4 regions of the Rhodococcus huquni genome follow, and region 3 is predicted to be linked to each of the others. Evidence: riboswitches for the same ligand, from Rfam matches in the RefSeq annotation. Region 3 holds a riboswitch; each other region holds the start of a gene.
The links. A riboswitch is a leader RNA that binds a small molecule or an ion and turns the genes downstream of it on or off. The one in region 3 is predicted to bind cobalamin.

Region 1 (3,660 bases), on a different contig from region 3:
TGACGGTGGCGCCGTTTCCGGTCGTGGGGAAGTCGTTGACCAAGGTGTCGGTGGCGGTTCGCGCCGAATCGTTCTCGGGCAGCGCCGTGTAGGTGACCTCGCCGAGTGTGGCCTTGGTGAGCGGCGCGGCCAGCACCAGGAGGCCGATCACGATGGTGACAGCGACCGCGACCGGCTTACCCATCACTCGGGTCACCACCGAACCCCAGAACTTGCGGGCCCGTTCCTCGCCACGCTTGGCGGCATCCTTGCGCCAGCTGAGCGCGTTGATGCGGTGGCCGAGAATGGCGAGCAGAGCGGGCACAGCGGTCAACGACAGGAGCGCTGCACTGGCCACTGCCGCAATCGCGCCGAAGCCGAGCGACTTGATCACGTCCTGCGGGAACACGAGCATTCCGGAGAAGGCGCAGATCAGCAGTAGACCAGAGAAGAGGACGGTGCGGCCGGCGGTGAGCACCGTGCGCTTGGTGGCCTCCAACGGCGTTGCCCCGGCGTCGAGTTCCTCCCGGAAGCGTCCGACGACGAACAGTCCGTAGTCGATCGCCAGACCCAGCCCCAACAGGGATGCGACGTTGATGGAGAACGAACTGACGTCGGTGAACATCGTCAGCAATCGCAGAGTGGCGAGGGCACTGAAGATCGAGAGCAATCCGACGAACACCGGAACTGCGGCGGCGACCAGGCCGCCGAAGATGAACACGAGCATGATGAGCGTGACAGGCAGCGCGATGCCCTCGGCGAGAACGAGGTCACTCTGGAGCCGGTTGTTGAACGCGACGCCGACCACCGAGTTTCCCGCGAACTGGACGTCCACGCCGGGCACTTCGAGTTTGGGCAGCAGGTCGTTGAAGTTGGCGACGTCGATGCCGGCGTCCGGGTCGACGGTGATGGCAGCGGAGGCCATCGAGCCGTCATTGGAGGTCATCTGAGCTTTGGCCGGGCCCTCGGCGCTCCAATACGAGTTCACCGAATGGGTGGGCACCTCGTCCTGGAATGCGGCCAGGTTCTCGCTGACTGCCGGACCGATGTCGTCGAGCGTCTTGCCTTCGGGCGGCGTGTAGATGGCGATGATGTCCGGCGTCTGCGGACCGAGGTTGTCCTCGACGATCTGGGCGACCTCTGCCGATTGACTGCCCGGGTCGACGAATCCACCTTGACTGAGCTTCGAGAACACTCCGGTGCCCCACACACCGCTCACGACCACTGCGAGTACCGCGAGAGTCAGCACCCACCACTTCCGTGTGACGACGAGCGAGGCCCAACGTGTCATGCGTTCTCTCCGGATCGGTAGATATCGGTGAATGGTTTTCGGTTCTGCCGACTGTAGTAGCGGTGCGACGGGTGGGGCAGGTGAGTGATCGGGGTCTCGGTGGTGCGTTCGATCATCGATTCGGGCATACTCGACACCCACGCGCAGCCATTCGTAGGGGGAAGCCGGTCCGAATCCGGCGCTGACCCGCAACGGTAGGTGATCGATCACGCCATTCAGGCGCACGATCACGAGCCCGATTACCCGTCGAACGGTGTGTGACCCCAGTTCGTCGTGGTCTACGAAACGGAGTCCTGCCCGTCCCGCGGCGATGGTCCGCGAGTTGGCCGGTCGTTGGTTCGTGGCTCTGAGCCCCCAATGAGGTTTGTATGCGCTTTTCACCACTGCTTCGCAGTGCGGTCTTCGTCGCTGCGTCCACAGTCCTGGTCGCCGGATGTTCGCGCGGTGAGGCCGTCCAGGAGTCGGAATCGGCGGAGGCGTTCGCCGAGCCGGTGTCGATCACCAACTGTGATCGGACTCAGGTATTCGATTCGCCGCCACAGCGAATCGTCTCGATGAACGATCACGTCACCGAGGTGCTCATCGAGATGGGTGTGGGCGACCGGATCGTCGGAATGGGGTACCAGGACGCCACCCCACTTCCCGAATTCGCGGACGAGTTCTCGAAGATCCAGGGCTTGGCCCACGAGTACCCCACGTCGGAACAGATTCTCGATCTGGATCCCGACCTCGTTGTCGGCGGCATGAAGAGTTCGTTCAACGAGAAGGAAGGCCGCTCACGCGACGCGCTCGAAGACAAGGGGATCGCGACCTTCCTGTTCTCGGAATACTGCGGAACGGGATTCCCGGACATCGGCATGCTCACCAACGACTACACGCAACTCGGGCAGATTCTCGGCGCGGAACCAGCAGCCGCGCAGGTCTCCGGCAGGGTGGTCGACGGCCTCGAGCAGGTGCGCGGCAGGATCGGCGATGCTGCCCCCGTGCCCACCTTCTTCTACGACTCGGGTGAGGACGTCCCGATGACCGTCGGCGGGGTCGGTGTGGGCCAGTTGATCGCCGACTATTCGGGCGCGATCAATCTCTTCTCCGAAGGGGAGAAGCCCTACCCGAACAGCACGTGGGAAACCATTGGTGAGCGCGCACCCGAGGCGATCGTCGTTCTCGACTACGGCGACAAGAACGCGCAGCAGAAGATCGACTTCCTGAAGTCCCAGCCCATCATGGCGACGACGCCGGCCGTGCAGAACGATCGATTCATCGTGGTTCCCCTCGACGACTTCTTCGAGAGCCCACGACTCCTGGGGTCGGCCCAGACGATCGCGGAGGCCCTTCATCCCGATCGGATGTCGCAGCCGTGACGTCCACCGTGCAGGCGCGCCGGCCGGCGCCGTCGGCACCGAGTGAAGATCGACAGCCCCGGCGCCTCGGATTCGGTGTGCTGCTCGTATTTCTCACCGCGGGCCTGCTGTTCGTACTCGGGCTCGGGGTGTCGTTCGGATCGGTGCGCATTCCGATCGGTGATGTGTGGGCCATCGTTGCGCACACGGTGGTTCCGGACAGCTTCGAACCCTGGTGGTCTGCGGCTCGTGAATCCATCGTCGTGGACTCGCGTCTGCCACGGGCTGTCACCGCTGCGGTGGTGGGCGCGGCGCTCGCCCTTGCGGGTGGCGTTGCGCAGGCGGTCACCCGCAATCCGCTCGCCGATCCCTATCTGCTCGGAGTGTCGTCGGGTGCCGGCTTCGGTGTCGTTCTCGTGATGGTCCTCGGCGTGGGCGCAGGTGCGCTCGGCGCCTTCACGATCCCGCTCGCAGCGTTCGTCGGCGCCATGGTGCCGCTGTTTCTGTCACTGGCGATAGGCGGGCGATATCCGCAGCCCACCGCGATCATTCTCGTCGGTGTTGCCCTTGCTCAGGTCTTTTCTGCACTCATCACCTTCACGATGCTGGTCATCGCGAACGAGAACCAGCTCAGCGGGGTGCTGCACTGGCTGGCCGGTGGTCTCGGTGATGCGCGCTGGTCCACATCGGTGTTCCCGGCGCTGGCGCTCCTGATCGTCGGTACCGCCATCCTGCTCGGTGCCGGTCGGATGGATCTGCTGAAGACAGGGGACGACGGCGCCGCGGCCCTCGGCATGAACGTCCGCAGGTTTCGAGTGGTGCAACTGCTCGGAGTGTCCGTGCTGGCCGGTGCGGCCGTGTCGGTGGCGGGCGGAATCGGATTCATCGGGTTGCTGATTCCCCACTTGGCCGGCTACATGGTCGGCACCCGTGCGGTACGGCTGTTTCCGGTCGCCATGCTCGTCGGCGCCATTGCGCTCGTATTGGCCGACACCCTCGCGAGAGCCCTGGTGGCCGACACCGAAGTTCCGGTCGGCGTCATCACTGCCC
Region 2 (3,660 bases), on a different contig from region 3:
CTTCGGGAGTGATCACGTCGTGGGGAGTGCCTGAGCAGACGAGACGTCCGGCGCCGAGCACGAAGATGCGATCGCAATACTGTGCTGCGAGATTCAGATCGTGCAGCGCGGCGATGGCGGTGACACCGAGCGTGCGGGCTGCGGTGAGCACGGCGTATTGGTGGTGGACGTCGAGATGGTTCGTGGGCTCGTCGAGTACGAGGACGTTCGGTTCCTGTGCGAACGCGCGGGCGATGAGGACGCGTTGGCGTTCTCCACCCGACAGTGACGAGAACGTCCGTTCCGTCAGGTCGTCGGCACCCGCCATGGCGGTTGCTTCGGCGCAGACGCGTCGATCGTTCGCCCGGTCTCGCGTGAAGGTTCCACCGTGCGGCAGGCGGCCGGTGGCGACTATTTCGGCAGCGGTGAAATCGAAGTGAAGCGGAGCTTCCTGGGTCAGTGCAGCCACTTGACGGGCATTGTCCCGCATACTGATTGCTCGGTTGTCGCTGCCGTCGACCGAGACTGTTCCCGAGGACGGGGACAGCGCCCGGTACAGGCACCGCAGCAGAGTCGACTTGCCACTGCCGTTGGGTCCGACGATTCCGATGAAATCACCCGAAGGGACGGTCAAGGTGACGTCCTGCACGATCGCTCGGCCGCCGATCGAGACCTCGACGTCGTGGTAGTCGACGCGCATCAGTTTGCTCCCATCAGTGCGCCGCGACGCCGCATGAGTGCGATGAACACCGGAACGCCGACGGCGGCGGTGATCGCGCCGAGCGGAAGTTCTTGTGGCGGAACAACGGTTCGAGCCAGCAGGTCCGCGGTGACGAGGAAGACTGCGCCGAGGATCGGAGTCACGACGATCAACCGCGTGTGGTCCGCGCCAACGAGGATTCGGGCAACGTGAGGCACGACCAAGCCGACGAAACCCACGGCGCCGCAGATCGAGACGAAGCAGCCCGTCATCGCGGCCGCGACGACGAAAAGCATGATTCGAAACTTCGATGCGTCGAGGCCGAGGGCGGCGCTGACTTCGTCTCCCATCGACAGTGCATTGAGGTGTCGGGCGGACCAGGCGATCGCGGCGAGGCCGACCGTGGTCACTATCGCGGCCAGTGGCACCAGCTCCCACCTCGCCGCCGAAAGGCTCCCGAGCAGCCAGAACATCACACTGCGAGCGCCGTCGCCGTGCGGGGCGAGGAAGACCAGCACCGTCGTGATCGCCGAGAACCCGTACCCCAGCACAGTGCCGGTGAGTACGAGTCGCAAGGGGACGAGGCCGGCGGCCGAGCGTGCCATGAGGTAGACGAGCAGGGTTGCTGCGAGGGCACCGACGAAGGCAGCGGTGGACAAGGCGTAGATACCGAGCACGCCGAACGTGCCGAACAGGACCACCGACGTGGCACCCACGGATGCGCCGGACGAGATTCCGAGGACGTACGGGTCGGCCAACGCGTTCCGCACCATGGCTTGAACTACCAGCCCGACAGCACTCAGACCGGCACCCACGAGGATGGCCAGCAGGACGCGGGGCAGCCGCGTATCGACGATGATGCGGTAGTTCGGAACGTCGGCCGCAGCGATGTCGCCGCCCGTGATCTCCGCCCAGACGATGTGACAGACGTCCGTCCACGCTATGTGCGCCGTTCCGAGCATCAGGGCGAACAGTGAAACCACGAACAGTGCGGCGAGGGACGCGACCGTCAGTGCGGCCACTGAGGTTCTGCGCATTCGTCGGCTCTTCCTGATGTGATCGAGTACTGCCTGACCACATCCGGGCACCCGCGAGCGAAGACACACGAACGACACCGTCCGCATCTCTCGTCAACTGTGTCCCACGAAGTCGACAAGCGACCACGCCGGTGGCGCGGCCGCGGTGGCAGGTCTTCGGACTCGTCGACACGCCTCCCGAGAACTCGGGCAGGCACCTACTGGTGGTCGCTTCCCGAGTCGAGCGGACTCAGTGCTGATGACCACGGTCGTTTCCACATACCGCTGCGGGGCAGTTCCGGATTCGAACCGGATTCCCTCTTACGATCCGACGGCCGAAAGCCGACGGAAACCAACGCGTCGAGGACTGTAACACCGGATCCGTGTCGTACCCCCGGCCTACCGTCGTAGGCGGATCGGTTGAGATCGGCGCCGACCGGGCACGCCCCACTATGCAGCACACCGACAAGCACGGGAGCAGTAGCGATGAGTGAAGTCACCACCAATCAACCGCTCGGCACACCGACATGGCTCGATCTAGGCATTCCTGATCTGGACAAGGCCATCTCCTTCTACGGCGCCCTCTTCGGCTGGGAGTTCGACGTCGGCACTGAGGAGACGGGTCGATACACGATGTGTCGGCTGCGCGGAAAAGACGTGGCCGCGCTCATGCCCAATCCGGATCCCGATGCCAAGGACTTCTGGTGGAACGTCTACCTCGCCACCGACGACGTCGACGCCAGCTTGGCTCGTGTCCGGGAGGCAGGCGGGAACGTGCTGGTCGACGCCATGGATGTGATGAACTTCGGTCGCATGGCGATCATCGTCGATCCTTCCGGGGGCCAGTTCGGTTTGTGGCAAGGGAAGGACCACGTGGGCTGCGCATTGGTCAACGAGCCCGGTGCGTTGCTCCGCAACGACCTCGTGACCCCGAACCCCGGCCCCGCCCGGGAGTTCTACTCCACCGTGTTCGACTTCACGCTGGACGGAAACGACGACCTGGGTGACGTGGACTTCACTTTCCTGCGTAGGCCGGACGGCCACGAGATCGGTGGAATCATGGGCGTTCCGGATGCCCCTCCGTCTTCGTGGGGCACCTTGTTCCAGGTCGAGGACGCCGACCGTGCCGTTGCCGTAGCCCGCGAGCAGGGCGGTCAGGCGGAGGACGCCGCCGACATGCCCTACGGACGTACCGCTGAGATTCGCGATCCGTTCGGTGCGCCGTTCACGGTCGGGGCCCCGCTCGGGTCCTGACACGCAACGCGTGACCAGCCCTCACCGCAACGACGCGAGTTCGGTGCTCGAGACGTCATCGAACCCTCACCTGGGTTAATCCCGACGAAACACGCGCGCCTGCAGCATTGATACAGGCCGCGCGCCGCCTCTGGGTGGCGCATGCCGGGCAGGTGAGGAGCGCGTCGATGCAGCAGAAAGCCGGTACGTCCACGGTGAAGACTGCCTGCTCGTACTGCGGTGTCGGCTGCGGGATGGTCCTCGAGGTGGAGACCGACCCGGAGACCGGTCGGCGCAAGGTCCTCAAGGCTGCCGGTGACAAGACGCACCCGACCAACTTCGGGCGTTTGTGCACCAAGGGGGCCACCAGTGCGGAGATGCTGGCGGCCGATGGGCGAATGGAGTCCGGCTACGTTCGAGAGCGGCGAGGGGAACAACCTCTCGCAGTGCCGGCCCGGCAGGCGATTCGGGATACCGCGCACCGATTGAAGGGCATTCTCGACGAGCATGGCCCGGACGCACTCTCCTTCTACGTGTCCGGTCAGATGTCCATCGAGGCGCAGTACCTGATCAACAAACTGGCGAAGGGGTTCGTCGGAACCAACCAGATCGAGTCCAATTCGCGCTTGTGCATGGCCAGTGCCGGCACCGGCTACAAGCAGTCCCTCGGCGCGGACGGCCCGCCCGGGTCCTACCAGGATTTCGACAAGGCAGACGTCTTCTTCGTCATCG
Region 3 (3,660 bases):
TCAGCGAGTCCCGCTCGTTTCCGAATCAGGGACTCGCTGACCACTCACAGGCGGCGGAGCCGCTTACAGCTCGGCGCGGACCAACTTTGCCGCGTCGACCAGGTTGCGCAGTGACGCCTCGACTTCGGCAGACCCTCGCGTCTTCAGGCCGCAGTCTGGGTTGACCCACAGCCGTTCCACCGGAACGGCCTTCAGTGCTTCACGCAGCGACGCTGCGATCTCGTCCACGCTCGGCACCCGCGGAGAGTGGATGTCGTACACGCCGGGGCCGACCCCGAGATCGAAGCCCACGGCATTGAGATCGTCGAGCACCTCCATGTGCGAACGGGCGGCCTCGATCGATGTCACGTCCGCGTCCAGCTTGGCGATGGCGTCGATGACCTCGCCGAACTCCGAGTAGCACAGGTGCGTGTGGATCTGCGTCTCGTCGGCCACGCCGGACGTTGCGAGGCGGAACGATCCCACCGACCAGTCCAGGTACGCGGGTTGGTGCGCCGCACGTAGTGGGAGCAGTTCGCGCAGTGCGGGTTCGTCCACCTGGACGATCTTGACGCCCGCTTCCTGAAGATCCACCGTTTCCTCGCGGATGGCGAGAGCGACCTGATCGGCGGAGTCCGCCAGCGGTTGATCGTCACGCACGAAGGACCACGCCAGAATGGTCACCGGCCCGGTGAGCATTCCCTTGACAGGACGATCGGTGAGGCTCTGCGCGTACGTGATCCACGAGGTGGTCATGGCGCTCGGTCGGCGCACATCGCCGTAGAGGATCGGCGGACGGACACAGCGGCTTCCGTACGACTGGACCCAGCCGTTCGCCGTTGCGAAGAACCCGTCCAACTGCTCGGCGAAGTACTGAACCATGTCGTTGCGCTCTGGCTCGCCGTGTACCAGGACGTCGATGTCCAGCTTCTCCTGCAATGCAACGACGTCGGCGATCTCCGCGCGCATCCGCGACAAGTACTCGGCCTGGTCGATCTCGCCCTTGCGCAGGGCGGCGCGCGCCACCCTGATCTTGGTCGTCTGCGGGTAGGACCCGATCGTCGTGGTCGGGAGAAGGGGCAGGTTCAACGCGGCCTGAGCTTCACGTCGCTGGGCAGCCGGACTGCGACCCGCATCGGATTCGACGATGTCTGCCAGACGGCTCCGCAGGTCGGCGTCGTGCAGACGCGGATCGCTGTTTCGTGTCGAGGCGGCAGCCCGCGCCAGCGCGAACTCGTCCTCGACGCTCTCCCGGCCCTTCGTGAGCGCGGTGCCGAGGGCAACCACCTCGCGTACCTTCTCAGTGCCGAACGCCAACCACGAGCGCAGCGCCTTGTCGATTCCCGTCTCGGCATCGAGCGTGTACGGGACGTGGAGCAAGGAGCACGACGTCGATACCGCGAGCGTGCCCGTGGACCCGAGAAGAGTGCCGACGGTGGAAAGTGCCTTCTCCAGGTCCGTACGCCAGACGTTGCGCCCGTCGACCACCCCGGCGACGATGTGCTTGCGAGTCAGCTCCGGCACGGACCCCAGTGAGTCGGCGCCTGTCACGAGATCGACTGCCAATCCTTCGATTCCGGTGGCGGCGAGAGCGGGAAGAGCATCGCCGAGACCACCGAAGTAGGACGCCACGAGGATTGCGGGGCGTTGTTCGAGTCCCGAAAGCGAGTCGTATACCCGCTTGGCGATTGCGATCTCCTCGGCCGTGCGGTCCGCGACGAGTGCAGGTTCGTCGATCTGCACCCATTGAGCGCCGTTCTCGGCGAGGAGCGCGAGCAGTTCGGCGTACAGCGGCAGAAGTTCGTCGATGCGGTCGAGTAGCGGCGCATCGGCCCCGACGGACTTCGAGAGAAGTAGGAACGTCACGGGGCCGACGATCACCGGGCGAGCCGGAATATCCAGCGCACGTGCCTCTTCGAGCTCGGCGAGCACCTTGGACGGATCCAGCGAGAACGTGGTGGTCGGCGAAATTTCCGGAACGAGGTAGTGGTAGTTGGTGTCGAACCACTTGGTCATCTCGAGGGGTGCGACGGTGTCGTTGCCGCGTGCAGCGGCGAAATACCGGTCGAGCGCAGTCTCGATACCGGCAACCCGCTCGGGCAGCGCGCCGAGCATGGCGGCGGTATCGAGCACGTGGTCGTAGTACGAGAACGTGTTGATCGGTATCGAATCGAGGCCGGCGTCGCGCAGCTCGGTCCAGTTACGAGCGCGGAGGTCGGCAGCCACCGACTCGAGGGCGGCTGCGTCGACCTTGCCCGCCCAGTAGCCCTCGACGGCCTTCTTGAGTTCACGGTTCGGACCGATGCGAGGGGAGCCCAGCACGGTCGCGGTGAATGAAAGTGTCACGAAATTCTCCAGTTGCGTAGCGGTATGGGACACCACCGGCAAGCGGGTACACCTCTCGAGCCCTGGGTTCTTGCAGTAAGCGCGGAGGTCTACACGCCCAATCCACGAGGCAGTGAACCGTCGGGCACGGCGTGCCCGACACAGTCGGCAGGTCTTCGGACTCACAGGCAGCCGATGTGACGACATCGGACCTAATGGCCGTCGCTTCCCAGGCTGATGCCCAGTGCGTGGTGACGGCGGTCGTTCCTGCTCACCGCTGCGGGACAGTTCCGGAATTTCACCGGATTCCCTCTCACGCGCGTCACCGTTTGCGGGCGACTACGCGCTTCGACGCCGAGTGTGGTCTTCGGGGCTCCTCACGACCGCACCGGGCGAACCAGCTGCAGGCCCCAGCATACGGCCTTCGGCCCCGTGCGCGGTCTGCGAGTGTCTGGACTCGCTAGCCACTCACAGGCGGCGAAGCCGCCCCATTGGCGCCGAACCGGACAAGTGGTTAGTCTGGTCGGCATGCAGCGCGCATATTTCTGGTTTAGCAGGCCGGCCCCGGGTGGGTCGGTCGGTGTAACCACGCGCTGACCTCCCACCCCACGAGCCGGATCGCAGACCGGCTCGTCGGAGCTCTTCGAATTCTTCGAGGGTCGGTCGGAACAGGAAACCGACACCATGTCCCTCACTCTCGACAACTCACTCGACAGTCAGCGAACTGTCTCGCTCAGTCCGCTCGTGCCGCCATCCGTCGTGCGGGAAGAACTGCGCCCGGACGACGTCGCGTCCGCAACGGTCCGAACGGGTCGCGCGAACACCGTCGACATCCTGAACGGCGAAGACGACCGTCTGCTGGTCGTGGTCGGCCCGTGCTCGGTGCACGATCCGGCAGCCGCCATGGACTACGCGCGCCTTCTCGCTTCGAAGGCGGAGGAACTTCGCGACGACCTGCACATCGTCATGCGGGTGTACTTCGAGAAGCCGCGCACCACGTTGGGGTGGAAGGGCCTGCTCAACGACCCTCACCTCGACGGGACCTTCGACATCGACAGCGGTCTGCGGATCGGACGCAAACTGCTACTCGACATCTCGGGTCTCGGACTTCCGGTCGGCTGTGAGTTCCTCGATCCGATTCTGCCGCAGTACATTGCGGACCTCGTGTCGTACGGCGCCATCGGGGCGCGCACCGCGGCGAGTCAGGTACACCGCCAGTTGTGCAGTGCGCTGTCGATGCCGGTGGGAATCAAGAACTCGACCGAGGGTGATGTACAGGTCGCCGTCGACGGATCGCGGGCTGCCGCGGCCAGTCACGTGTTCCCCGGAACCGATCTCGACGGCCATGCTGCACTG
Region 4 (3,660 bases), on a different contig from region 3:
GAGTACCCATCTATTGCTCCGCTCGGGATGATCGGAGGCACTTGCACACCTGGTCAGTGGCAGGGGAGTCCCATCAGGTGGCGGCCGTCGTGCATCAGTTCGTGCATGAACATGCCGCTACGGGAGATTGCTCCCTGGTCGAATCCGACCAGGTACAAAGTGAGTAGTGCCAGCAAAACGGCACCCACCGCGAACAGTGCGATGCCGATGGAGTCGGTGATGTGCCGGTTCGGCGTATATACAAGAGCCATACGTGCCCCCTGAGGGTGAGCGCCGCGTCTCGTCGAGCGCATGCCCGACTCGTTCGACGTTACTCCGCGGACCCGAGCGCGCGGAGTCGATTCGAGCGCCGCTGCGAACCGAAGTATCGGTTGGCTTCAGGAGCGAGCATGAGTACGACGGCACCGACCACCGCCACGATGTGGATTGTGCGGGCGCACGCGATCACCGCCAATTCTTGCGTGAGCGTCGGCAGGGGGTCACCGGAGAATGCCCAGGCGAGTGGTTCGCTGATCAGGGAAGCGATCCCCGCGACGCCCAGTCCGAACCCGAGGGCCATTCGCGCCCAGCGCTTGCCCTGACGAAAACGACCCATCACGAAGAGCACAGCCGCGTAGACGGTCAGTCGCATGCACAACTGCAGCGACAGCATCGGAACGTCGACCTCTGGTTGCTGTAATGCAGTGGACGCCTGCGCGATCATCTCGACCACACCGGCCGCGAGTGCGAGTACGAGCAACCAGTAGGCGCGATCGACGGATCGCGGAACGCTCGAGGCTTCTACCTGTTCCGTGGACATACTTCGATGTTCGTGCGCTGAAAACGGATTCACATCACCCAGGAGAGTGAGTCGCTACCCGTACCAGAGGCCGAGACACCGGACCTGTCGGGAGTGCCTCGGAGCTCCGCTCGTCGTCTATGGATTCGCGACGGTGGTCTATCGGCGCACGTTCTCCTGAGCGACGACGGCACCCTTCGCTGCGCGATCGGTGAGGAAAGCGAATGCCGCGCCCAACACCAACCAGAGCGTTGCCTGGGTCGCGAGGGACGACAGCCTGAACTCCCACAGGAGAGTGGCGGGGAAATCTTCGCCGACCTCGTTGATGCTCGGCAAGACCAGGTACCCGATGACGACGACCGCGAGGAATGCTGACACCGGGGCGATGACCCGAAGCGAGAGGAGATTCCCGTTGTTTACGCGCCTCGCGACGAACACGGCGACGGTGACAGCCAGCAGACCGAGGAGAACGGTGGCGAGCCACAGCCACGTGCGCTGATCGATGGTGTCGGGATCGCCGACCGCAGGCGGATTGGCCGGGTACTTGAAGAAGGGAACCGCTTCGATCGCCAGCCAGCCGAGACCGGCGAGGATCATCGCAAGAAGCGCGCCGGAGATCGCAGTGAGGCGCCGGGCATAGTGCAGAACCACCGCGAAGATGGCGCCCAGTGCAAGCCCCGCCAACGCGGTCGCCAGGAAGAGGCCGCCCTTCTGGCCGTCGCGGCTGACAAGTGCGTCTTCTTCGTCGTGCGAGTGCCCACCTTCGGCAGCTGCTTCGGCGGCGCCGTGATCGTGGCCTTCGGCCGCAGCCGATTCCTCCAGCGCGATCGCAGAATCCACGTGCGGTTCGCCGAGCACGAATGCCACGCCGCCGGCGAGGATTCCGGCGATCAGGCCGGCAAGGAGACCGCGGATCAGGAGCTTGGTGAAGGACTCCGACTGGATGTGTGCACCAGTCGTCAGTGGCAAGGCAGACCCATCAGGTGGCGCCCGTCGTGCATGAGCTCGTGCATGAACATGCCGGTACGAGACACTGCTCCCTGGTCGAACCCGACGATGTACAGCGCAAGCATCGAGAGCAGTACGACTGCAAAGGCGATGACGGCCAGCTTGGAGCCGTCGATCCGGGTATCGGGAGAGTAGGCAATTGCCACGGTGGTTCCTCCTGGGATTTCGCGTCCCCTAGGTCCTGGCGACGACCGACAGTATCTGGCTGTTCAGTGGCGCGACCGCTCCGGAATTGCACCGGATTCCTGTCGAATCATCGCGTTGTCCTGCGAACTTTGACACCGGCAGGCAGTCGGTGTCAATCAGCTCGGGTGTCGGTCAGCTCTTGGCGGCGACGTCCAGCACGACCTCGAACTCGAGCAGCGACGCACCGGAGGCGACAGGCTTCTGGCGTTCACCGGCGTGTGCGTCGCGTGCGGGGCCGTCGCGCCACTCTGCGAATGCCTCCTCCGTCTCCCACTGGGTGACCACGAAGTAGCGGTTCTCGCCCTTGACGGGGCGCAGCAGCTGGAAGCCGAGGAAGCCCGGTGAATTCTCGACGGCGTGCGCGCGATTGGCGAAGCGCTTCTCGAGCTCGGCGCCCGCACCCTCGGGGATTTCGATTGCATTGATCTTGACGACAGCCATGTCGGTGAGGCTACTCCGCTAGCGTGGCACCCGTGTCGGACGATGGTGCGCTTCACGACGAGGGCGGGGACGGCCCGCCGATTCTGCTGTTGCACGGCTTGATGGGCAGCGCCCGAACCTGGCGCCGTCAGGTCCCGTGGCTGCGAAATCACGGTCACGTGTACACGTTCGATGCCGCCGGGCACGGTCGGCCGGAGCCGGACGAGTTGACCACCGAGTCGTTCGTGATGGATCTCGACACCAATGTGAAGTCGATTCGGGAACCGATGATCGTGATCGGGCATTCCATGGGTGCTCTGCACGCGTGGACGTTCGCGGCAGCCCGTCCCGAGAGGGTTCGCGCACTCGTATTGGAAGACATGGCACCCGACTTCCGTGGCCGCACGGCACGCGATTGGGCGGCGATGATCGAGGAATGGCCGCAACCGTTCCCGACCGAAGCGGCGGCCATCGAATACTTCGGGCCCGTCGCGGGTCGCTACTTCCTCGATGCGTTCGAAGAGCGGGCCGACGGTTGGTATCTGCACGGTGAGGTCGCGACGTTCCGCGACATCTCCGAGGAGTGGGGTGGACGGCACTTCTGGGATCAATGGTACGACGTCGAGGTGCCGGCGTTGTTGATCGAAGGCGAGTACACGATTACGCCGGCCGGACAGATGCGGCGTATGGCAGACGATCATCCTGCGGCGCAATACGTACGTATAGCCGAAGCCGGCCACCTCGTGCACGACGATCAGCCGGATCGATACCGCGAGGTCGTCGAACGTTTCCTCCGAACCCTGCCCTGACCCCCTCCCGCCCCCGGACCAATGTCACACACGTTCAACCCACGTGAACCGGTGTGACATTGGTCGGGGGCAGGGGAGGGAAATCGAGTCAGCCTTCGCCGGCCAGGGCGAACAACCCGTCGTCGGTCTGCTCGACGAGGCCGTCGACGAGCAGCGAATGCAATGCCCGATCCCGCTGCCCAGGATCGGTGAGCCACACGGTGTCCAAGCGCGCGCGCTGCACCGGCGTCTCGCTCTCGCGCAGCACCGCCATCAGCTTGCCGCGCACCTGACGGTCCGTTCCGGCGAACTTCTGGACCTTGCGACGTTCCCCGGTGTACTCGGGCCTTCCGGCTTCCGTCCAGGCGCAGTCGGGAAGCGGGCACCTCTCACATGCGGGGTTGCGTGCCGTGCAGACAGTCGCGCCCAGTTCCATGAGGGCGGCCGAGAAGGTCGCGGCACGCGCTCGTGTGCGGGGGA

Region 1: linked by a shared signal. The riboswitch ahead of ACZI8R_RS06815 (ABC transporter substrate-binding protein) and the one ahead of metE (5-methyltetrahydropteroyltriglutamate--homocysteine S-methyltransferase) in region 3 are both predicted to bind cobalamin.
Region 2: linked by a shared signal. The riboswitch ahead of ACZI8R_RS04840 (FecCD family ABC transporter permease) and the one ahead of metE (5-methyltetrahydropteroyltriglutamate--homocysteine S-methyltransferase) in region 3 are both predicted to bind cobalamin.
Region 4: linked by a shared signal. The riboswitch ahead of ACZI8R_RS19680 (CbtB domain-containing protein) and the one ahead of metE (5-methyltetrahydropteroyltriglutamate--homocysteine S-methyltransferase) in region 3 are both predicted to bind cobalamin.

Annotation. Positions count from the first base shown of each region.
Region 1 covers NZ_JBUYWE010000003.1:60,536-64,195, reverse strand. The annotation lists gene ACZI8R_RS06820 (MMPL family transporter) at 1-1,270, opposite strand, end outside; cobalamin riboswitch at 1,363-1,535, shown strand; gene ACZI8R_RS06815 (ABC transporter substrate-binding protein) at 1,639-2,631, shown strand; gene ACZI8R_RS06810 (FecCD family ABC transporter permease) at 2,640-3,660, shown strand, end outside.
Region 2 covers NZ_JBUYWE010000002.1:271,451-275,110, reverse strand. The annotation lists gene ACZI8R_RS04845 (ABC transporter ATP-binding protein) at 1-679, opposite strand, end outside; gene ACZI8R_RS04840 (FecCD family ABC transporter permease) at 679-1,716, opposite strand; cobalamin riboswitch at 1,847-2,067, opposite strand; gene ACZI8R_RS04835 (VOC family protein) at 2,182-2,949, shown strand; gene ACZI8R_RS04830 (bifunctional nitrate reductase/sulfite reductase flavoprotein subunit alpha) at 3,117-3,660, shown strand, end outside.
Region 3 covers NZ_JBUYWE010000005.1:286,038-289,697, forward strand. The annotation lists gene metE (5-methyltetrahydropteroyltriglutamate--homocysteine S-methyltransferase) at 64-2,325, opposite strand; cobalamin riboswitch at 2,455-2,649, opposite strand; gene ACZI8R_RS12540 (3-deoxy-7-phosphoheptulonate synthase) at 2,989-3,660, shown strand, end outside.
Region 4 covers NZ_JBUYWE010000014.1:51,497-55,156, forward strand. The annotation lists gene ACZI8R_RS19660 (hypothetical protein) at 1-10, opposite strand, end outside; gene ACZI8R_RS19665 (CbtB domain-containing protein) at 54-251, opposite strand; gene ACZI8R_RS19670 (hypothetical protein) at 311-799, opposite strand; gene ACZI8R_RS19675 (CbtA family protein) at 938-1,747, opposite strand; gene ACZI8R_RS19680 (CbtB domain-containing protein) at 1,738-1,932, opposite strand; cobalamin riboswitch at 1,963-2,087, opposite strand; gene mhuD (mycobilin-forming heme oxygenase MhuD) at 2,105-2,413, opposite strand; gene ACZI8R_RS19690 (alpha/beta fold hydrolase) at 2,446-3,201, shown strand; gene ACZI8R_RS19695 (HhH-GPD family protein) at 3,290-3,660, opposite strand, start outside.